One region of the Oceanobacillus sp. FSL W7-1293 genome, then DNA from elsewhere that is predicted to be linked to it. Evidence: a T-box and tRNA genes for the amino acid it is inferred to sense, from the RefSeq annotation. Region 1 holds a T-box; the other holds one or more tRNA genes.

Region 1 (3,512 bases):
TATCACTGCCGTCAATGTCCACGCGGGCAATACCAGCCAATTGGTCGCGTAACGCATAAGCTTTATCGAGAACCCCTTCTTTATGCTGCGCGATCGGTACAATCATTGCCTGTGTCGGCGCAATCTTTGGAGGTACTACTAATCCGCGGTTGTCTCCGTGTACCATGATCAATGCTCCCATTATGCGGGTGGATAAGCCCCAGGAAGTTTGATGCACAAATTGGCTTTCGCCGTTTTCATCCAGGTACGTAATGTCAAATGCTTCTGCAAATCCGGAACCAAAATGATGAGAAGTACCGGATTGCAAGGCTTTCCCATCATGCATCAACGCTTCAATCGTTAATGTGAACTCAGCGCCCGCGAATTTCTCTTTGTCTGTTTTCTTTCCTTTTAGAACAGGAATTGCTAGATATTCTTCCACCAGCTTGGCATAAATTTCAAGCATCCGATTTGTTTCTTCGGTCGCATCTTCATCTGTCGCATGCGCCGTGTGGCCTTCCTGCCAATGAAATTCAGAAGAACGCAGGAACGGGCGTGTTGTTTTTTCCCAGCGAACCACATTAGACCATTGATTATACAGCTTTGGCAAATCACGATAAGAATGAATGTTGTTCGAGTAATAGTCACAGAAAAGCACCTCAGAGGTTGGACGCACGGCGATACGTTCTGTCAGTTCTTCATCTCCGCCATGGGTCACCCAGGCAACCTCGGGAGCAAACCCTTCTACATGATCCTTCTCTTTTTGCAGTAAACTCTCAGGAATAAAAAGCGGGAAGGCCACATTGGTGTGCCCTGTTGCTTTAAACATACGATCTAATTCATCTTTGATGTTTTCCCAAATTGCATAGCCATAAGGCTTGATAATCATTGTACCGCGCACCTGACCGTAGTCCACAAGCTCCGCCTGCTTGACAACGTCTGTATACCACTGTGCGAAATCATCCTCCATCGCTGTAATTTTTTCTACAAATTGCTTATTCTTCTTACCCAAAAGTAAGCACCTCTTTCTTATTTTGCTCTTCTATTATTTGAAAATCCAATGTAAACGCAAAAAATCCTCCATCCAAAAAAGGGACCGAGGTTTAGTGGTGGTACCACCCTTGTTTATATATAAGCAGTGTTCTATTATTTTATAGACACATCCAGCTTATATACACACTTTATTGGATAACGGTCCAAAACCGCGCCAATTTCAAAGCCTCAGCTCCTTATATGGCGAACTCGGGAGGCAGGTTCCCTTGCCTGTCTAAGAAAAAGTCTCAGCACTCTTTTTCTCTCTGTGTTAGACATTCACAACGTACTATTCTCCGTCCACATTTCAACTATGCTTTTAATATATAGTTCTCACTGATGAAAGTCAAGAAGCTGACGATTTTTTCATATATGTTGTCCAGTTAAAACCAAATTGCAATGAAGAACCAGACAATCATTATCAGCTGCAATACTACTTTCGCAACTGATCCGCCTAAAAACCCTAAAAAAGAACCAATCGATGCGCGAATTGCTTCTTTTGCTGTCCTGCGCTGCATCATTTCAATAGCAAGAACCGTCAAAAATGGCACATAAATAATTCCAAATGGCGGTGTAATAAATGATCCGACAATAACAGCAACCGCAGCTCCTCTTTCACCTGCCTTACTCCCGCCAAATTTTTTCACAAAATAGCTGTTGGCGATAATATCCGCTACAAAAAGAATAACTGTGATAACTATCATTCCTGTCCAAAACCACCAGGTAAGGGAATCACTGTTTATAAAGAAATAATAGACTAAAAATCCGCCCCAAATCGCGATAACTGATGGAATCATTGGGAAAATAATTCCTAGAAAGCTTGCGATAAATAATAAAATAATGATAATCCATAATAAAATATCCAATACGTGCACGCCCCTTCAAAAAAACTTCCTTTTTAAATCTTTCTCTTTAAGCACTCTTTTTAAACATACTGGATAGCCTGGTCTCTTCTTTTAATAGAATCCGGCGATAATTTTCCATATGTTTGTATATACATAACAGTGTTAAAAAGATCACTACCAGCGCAGGTCCATTCCCAAAGAAATAATAGGTTGTAATTAAAAAGGAAAGATACATAAACAGCACACCAATAACAAGATAGTCCGTTGCAAAGGTAAAGAATAATAAGATAGCAATTCCAATTAATGCAACCCGCCAATCAATGGCAATTAGTGCGCCTACTAACGAGGCCGTGCCCTTCCCGCCGCTGAATTTCATCGTAATTGGATAATTATGACCGATGATAACACATAAAGCCGTCAAATAAATAGATAGTGAAATTCTCTCAGCCGACATTCCCGCTTCATTTAAAATAAAGAGAACAAGCAAAATAGCAAGTGTCGCTTTAAAAATATCGATAAGCGCTACAACAATCCCATATTTCCAGCCTAGCAGAATCGTTGTATTCGATGCTCCGGCATTCTTTACACCTTCCCCCTTAATATCCCGCTTCTTTATCTTGCCAACAATTTGCGATCCATGAATACAGCCAAAAATATAGCCAATCAAACAGCTGATGAGGTAATACATTGTTTTCCCTCCATTTCTGTCAGGTTTATCTCATTATATGTCTAGATCAGCGAAGAAATCAATTTGCAAAACTGCCAGATTTCGCTAACTGTTCAACCCTTCATCAGAAGCTTGTACATGTTATGATATGACTAGAGAGATTCTTTTTAAAGGAGCCCGAAATATCGAATGAAAGCTATAAAGCATTTTACGCTTTCTTGGATTGCCATTATTCTTTTTATAGGTTTGCTGTTCTGGCTTTACGAGCAGACAACCCCTTCTTATGAAAGAGTGGATGGAGAAGAAACGGTATCAGAACTTCATCCTGATGTCCAAGAAGCGGTGGATACGTTAATCGATCGTGCGGATGATATAGATATAGAGGTTGTTATTACGGATGGCCTGCGTACAGAGGAAGAGCAGGAAACACTGTACGCCAGAGGCAGAGAAAATGAAGAAGATATTGTTACCCATGCCAGAGCCGGGGAAAGCTATCATAATTATGGACTGGCTGTCGATTATGCGATTCGTAATCATGATGGAGAGGTTATTTGGGATATCCATTACGACGGGAATAATAATGGAGAGTCTGACTGGTTTGAAGTTGCAGACATTGCAAAGGATTTAGGCTTTGAATGGGGCGGAGACTTTAATAGCTTTACAGATTACCCGCATCTGCAAATGACATTTGGCTTGAGCATTTCTGAGCTGCAGCAGGGGTACCGTCCTCCTGTTGAAGGGGAATAAGATGGTCTGATTTATTATATTCAAATATATTTTACAAAAAGAAATGCAGGCAGAAAAAACTTCTGTCTGCATTTCTTTTTATCATCTTATTTTAAAACAGACGAAGTTCCTCGATTTCGCTCTTGGTTTTATCGGTTCCTAAATCATACAATTTGCGGTAGAGGGCAATCAAATCTCCCTCGTAATTATCACGCTTCACATCGACAGGCTGCTCATCAAAAGGTTTTCCTACAAATTTAACG
Region 2 (3,512 bases), 970 kb from region 1:
GCCTTGCGGCCGTACTCCCCAGGCGGAGTGCTTAATGCGTTAACTTCAGCACTAAGGGGCGGAAACCCCCTAACACCTAGCACTCATCGTTTACGGCGTGGACTACCAGGGTATCTAATCCTGTTCGCTCCCCACGCTTTCGCTCCTCAGCGTCAGTTACAGACCAGAGAGTCGCCTTCGCCACTGGTGTTCCTCCACATCTCTACGCATTTCACCGCTACACGTGGAATTCCACTCTCCTCTTCTGCACTCAAGTCCTCCAGTTTCCAATGCACGTTTGCGGTTGAGCCGCAAGATTTCACATCAGACTTAAAGAACCGCCTGCGAGCGCTTTACGCCCAATAATTCCGGACAACGCTTGCCACCTACGTATTACCGCGGCTGCTGGCACGTAGTTAGCCGTGGCTTTCTGGTCAGGTACCGTCAAGGTACGATCAGTTACTATCATACTTGTTCTTCCCCGACAACAGAGTTTTACGATCCGAAAACCTTCATCACTCACGCGGCGTTGCTCCGTCAGACTTTCGTCCATTGCGGAAGATTCCCTACTGCTGCCTCCCGTAGGAGTCTGGGCCGTGTCTCAGTCCCAGTGTGGCCGATCACCCTCTCAGGTCGGCTACGCATCGTCGCCTTGGTGAGCCGTTACCTCACCAACTAGCTAATGCGCCGCAGGCCCATCTGTAAGTGACAGCAAAAGCCGCCTTTCAACTTTCCATCAGGTGATAGAAAGTGTTATCCGGTATTAGCTCGCGTTTCCGCGAGTTATCCCAGTCTTACAGGCAGGTTGCCTACGTGTTACTCACCCGTCCGCCGCTCGTTCCACGAACTTCCCTCCGAAGAGTTCCGTTCGCTTCCCGCGCTCGACTTGCATGTATTAGGCACGCCGCCAGCGTTCGTCCTGAGCCAAGATCAAACTCTCCATAAAAGTGTTTGAAACTTTAGCTTTCAGAAGTCAACTTCTGACTTATTTTTTAAGAAAAACGAGGTGTTTTTCTTCTTTCGTACTGGTTGTTTTGTTCAGTTTTCAAAGAGCAATTTGTTTCTGTCGTTTTTAGCGACAAGATATAATTTACCATGTTTGTAAATCATTGTCAACAACTTTTTTAATAAATTGTTGAGTGGAGCCTAGCGGGATCGAACCGCTGACCTCCTGCGTGCAAGGCAGGCGCTCTCCCAGCTGAGCTAAGGCCCCATAGATAAATTCAGTTATATTTAATGGTCGGGAAGACAGGATTCGAACCTGCGACCCCTTGGTCCCAAACCAAGTGCTCTACCAAGCTGAGCTACTTCCCGATGGCGCGCCTGAGAGGAGTCGAACCCCTAACCTCTTGATCCGTAGTCAAACGCTCTATCCAATTGAGCTACAGGCGCTTATGGTGCCGAGGACCGGAATCGAACCGGTACGGTAATCACTTACCGCAGGATTTTAAGTCCTGTGCGTCTGCCAGTTCCGCCACCCCGGCAATATTTTGGAGCGGAAGACGGGATTCGAACCCGCGACCCCCACCTTGGCAAGGTGGTGTTCTACCACTGAACTACTTCCGCATATTGCTTTTTAAATTGAAAATAGTGGTGCGGGTGGAGGGACTTGAACCCCCACGCCCGAAGGCACTAGATCCTAAGTCTAGCGCGTCTGCCAATTCCGCCACACCCGCAAATGGTGAGCCATGAAGGATTCGAACCTTCGACCCTCTGATTAAAAGTCAGATGCTCTACCGACTGAGCTAATGGCTCCTACAAAAAGGAAAATGGTGCCGGCCAGAGGACTTGAACCCCCAACCTACTGATTACAAGTCAGTTGCTCTACCAGTTGAGCTAGGCCGGCATAATGGTGGAGGATGCAGGGCTCGAACCTGCGACCCCCTGCTTGTAAGGCAGGTGCTCTCCCAGCTGAGCTAATCCTCCGGATTGATAAAGCCTGGCAACGTCCTACTCTCGCAGGGGGAAGCCCCCAACTACCATTGGCGCTAAAGAACTTAACTTCTGTGTTCGGCATGGGAACAGGTGTGACCTCTTCGCTCTCGCCACCAGACAACAAAATATGTAACTTGAAGATGTTTCCTGAAAAACAAGGACAAGTTATATTATATGCATTTTAGAATAAAAATGCAACACTTTTTTTCAAGAATTTGCACCCTGAAAACTAAATAAGAGTAACGTGACATGAAAAAACTTAGATAAGTCCTCAATCGATTAGTATCCGTCAGCTGCACGTGTCGCCACGCTTCCACCTCGGACCTATCAACCTCATCGTCTCTGAGGGATTTTACTCACTTAAAGTGATGGGAAGTTTCATCTTGAGGGGGGCTTCATGCTTAGATGCTTTCAGCACTTATCCTTACCACACGTAGCTACCCAGCAATGCTCCTGGCGGAACAACTGGTACACCAGCGGTGTGTCCATCCCGGTCCTCTCGTACTAAGGACAGCTCCTCTCAAACTTCCAACGCCCACGACGGATAGGGACCGAACTGTCTCACGACGTTCTGAACCCAGCTCGCGTACCGCTTTAATGGGCGAACAGCCCAACCCTTGGGACCGACTACAGCCCCAGGATGCGATGAGCCGACATCGAGGTGCCAAACCTCCCCGTCGATGTGAACTCTTGGGGGAGATAAGCCTGTTATCCCCGGGGTAGCTTTTATCCGTTGAGCGATGGCCCTTCCATGCGGAACCACCGGATCACTAAGCCCGACTTTCGTCCCTGCTCGACTTGTAGGTCTCGCAGTCAAGCTCCCTTCTGCCTTTACACTCTTCGAATGATTTCCAACCATTCTGAGGGAACCTTTGGGCGCCTCCGTTACCTTTTAGGAGGCGACCGCCCCAGTCAAACTGCCCGCCTGACACTGTCTCCGAACCGGATTACGGTCCTGGGTTAGAATGGTCATACAGTTAGGGTGGTATCCCACGGATGCCTCCACGTAAGCTGGCGCTCACGCTTCAAAGGCTCCCACCTATCCTGTACAAACTGCACAAACATTCCATATCAGGCTACAGTAAAGCTCCACGGGGTCTTTCCGTCCTGTCGCGGGTAATGCGCATCTTCACGCATAGTATAATTTCACCGGGTCTCTCGTTGAGACAGTGCCCAAGTCGTTGCACCTTTCGTGCGGGTCGGAACTTACCCGACAAGGAATTTCGCTACCTTAGGACCGTTATAGTTACGGCCGCCGTTTACTGGGGCTTCGGTTCAAAGCTTCGCTCCGAAGAGCTAACTCTTCCCCTTAACCTTCCAGCACCGGGCAGGTGTCAGCCCCTATACTTCGCCTTTCGGCTTCGCAGAGACCTGTGTTTTTGCTAAACAGTCGCTTGGGCCTATTCACTGCGGCTCACTCACAAGTGAGCACCCCTTCTCCCGAAGTTACGGGGTCATTTTGCCGAGTTCCTTAACGAGAGTTCTCCCGCTCACCTTAGGATTCTCTCCTCGCCTACCTGTGTCGGTTTGCGGTACGGGCACCTATGATCTAACTAGAGGCTTTTCTTGGCAGTGTGAAATCAGGAACTTCGGTACTC

Evidence for each region. A T-box is a leader RNA that pairs with one kind of tRNA and senses whether it is charged. The one in region 1 lies ahead of proS (proline--tRNA ligase), so its partner is inferred to be a tRNA-Pro.
Region 2: it encodes a tRNA-Pro, which carries the amino acid that the T-box ahead of proS (proline--tRNA ligase) is inferred to sense. The anticodon was not compared.

What each region holds. Positions count from the first base shown of each region.
Region 1 covers NZ_CP150212.1:1,064,900-1,068,411, reverse strand. Annotated here, with positions in the region: gene proS (proline--tRNA ligase) at 1-991, opposite strand, end outside; T-box leader at 1,068-1,323, opposite strand; gene MKY65_RS05280 (DUF456 domain-containing protein) at 1,395-1,877, opposite strand; gene MKY65_RS05275 (glycerol-3-phosphate acyltransferase) at 1,924-2,544, opposite strand; gene MKY65_RS05270 (M15 family metallopeptidase) at 2,713-3,270, shown strand; gene MKY65_RS05265 (hypothetical protein) at 3,362-3,512, opposite strand, start outside.
Region 2 covers NZ_CP150212.1:91,090-94,601, reverse strand. Annotated here, with positions in the region: rRNA gene MKY65_RS00500 (16S ribosomal RNA) at 1-925, opposite strand, end outside; tRNA gene MKY65_RS00495 (tRNA-Ala) at 1,120-1,192, opposite strand; tRNA gene MKY65_RS00490 (tRNA-Pro) at 1,217-1,293, opposite strand; tRNA gene MKY65_RS00485 (tRNA-Arg) at 1,295-1,371, opposite strand; tRNA gene MKY65_RS00480 (tRNA-Leu) at 1,375-1,463, opposite strand; tRNA gene MKY65_RS00475 (tRNA-Gly) at 1,471-1,545, opposite strand; tRNA gene MKY65_RS00470 (tRNA-Leu) at 1,571-1,655, opposite strand; tRNA gene MKY65_RS00465 (tRNA-Lys) at 1,659-1,734, opposite strand; tRNA gene MKY65_RS00460 (tRNA-Thr) at 1,750-1,825, opposite strand; tRNA gene MKY65_RS00455 (tRNA-Val) at 1,830-1,905, opposite strand; rRNA gene rrf (5S ribosomal RNA) at 1,917-2,032, opposite strand; rRNA gene MKY65_RS00445 (23S ribosomal RNA) at 2,174-3,512, opposite strand, start outside.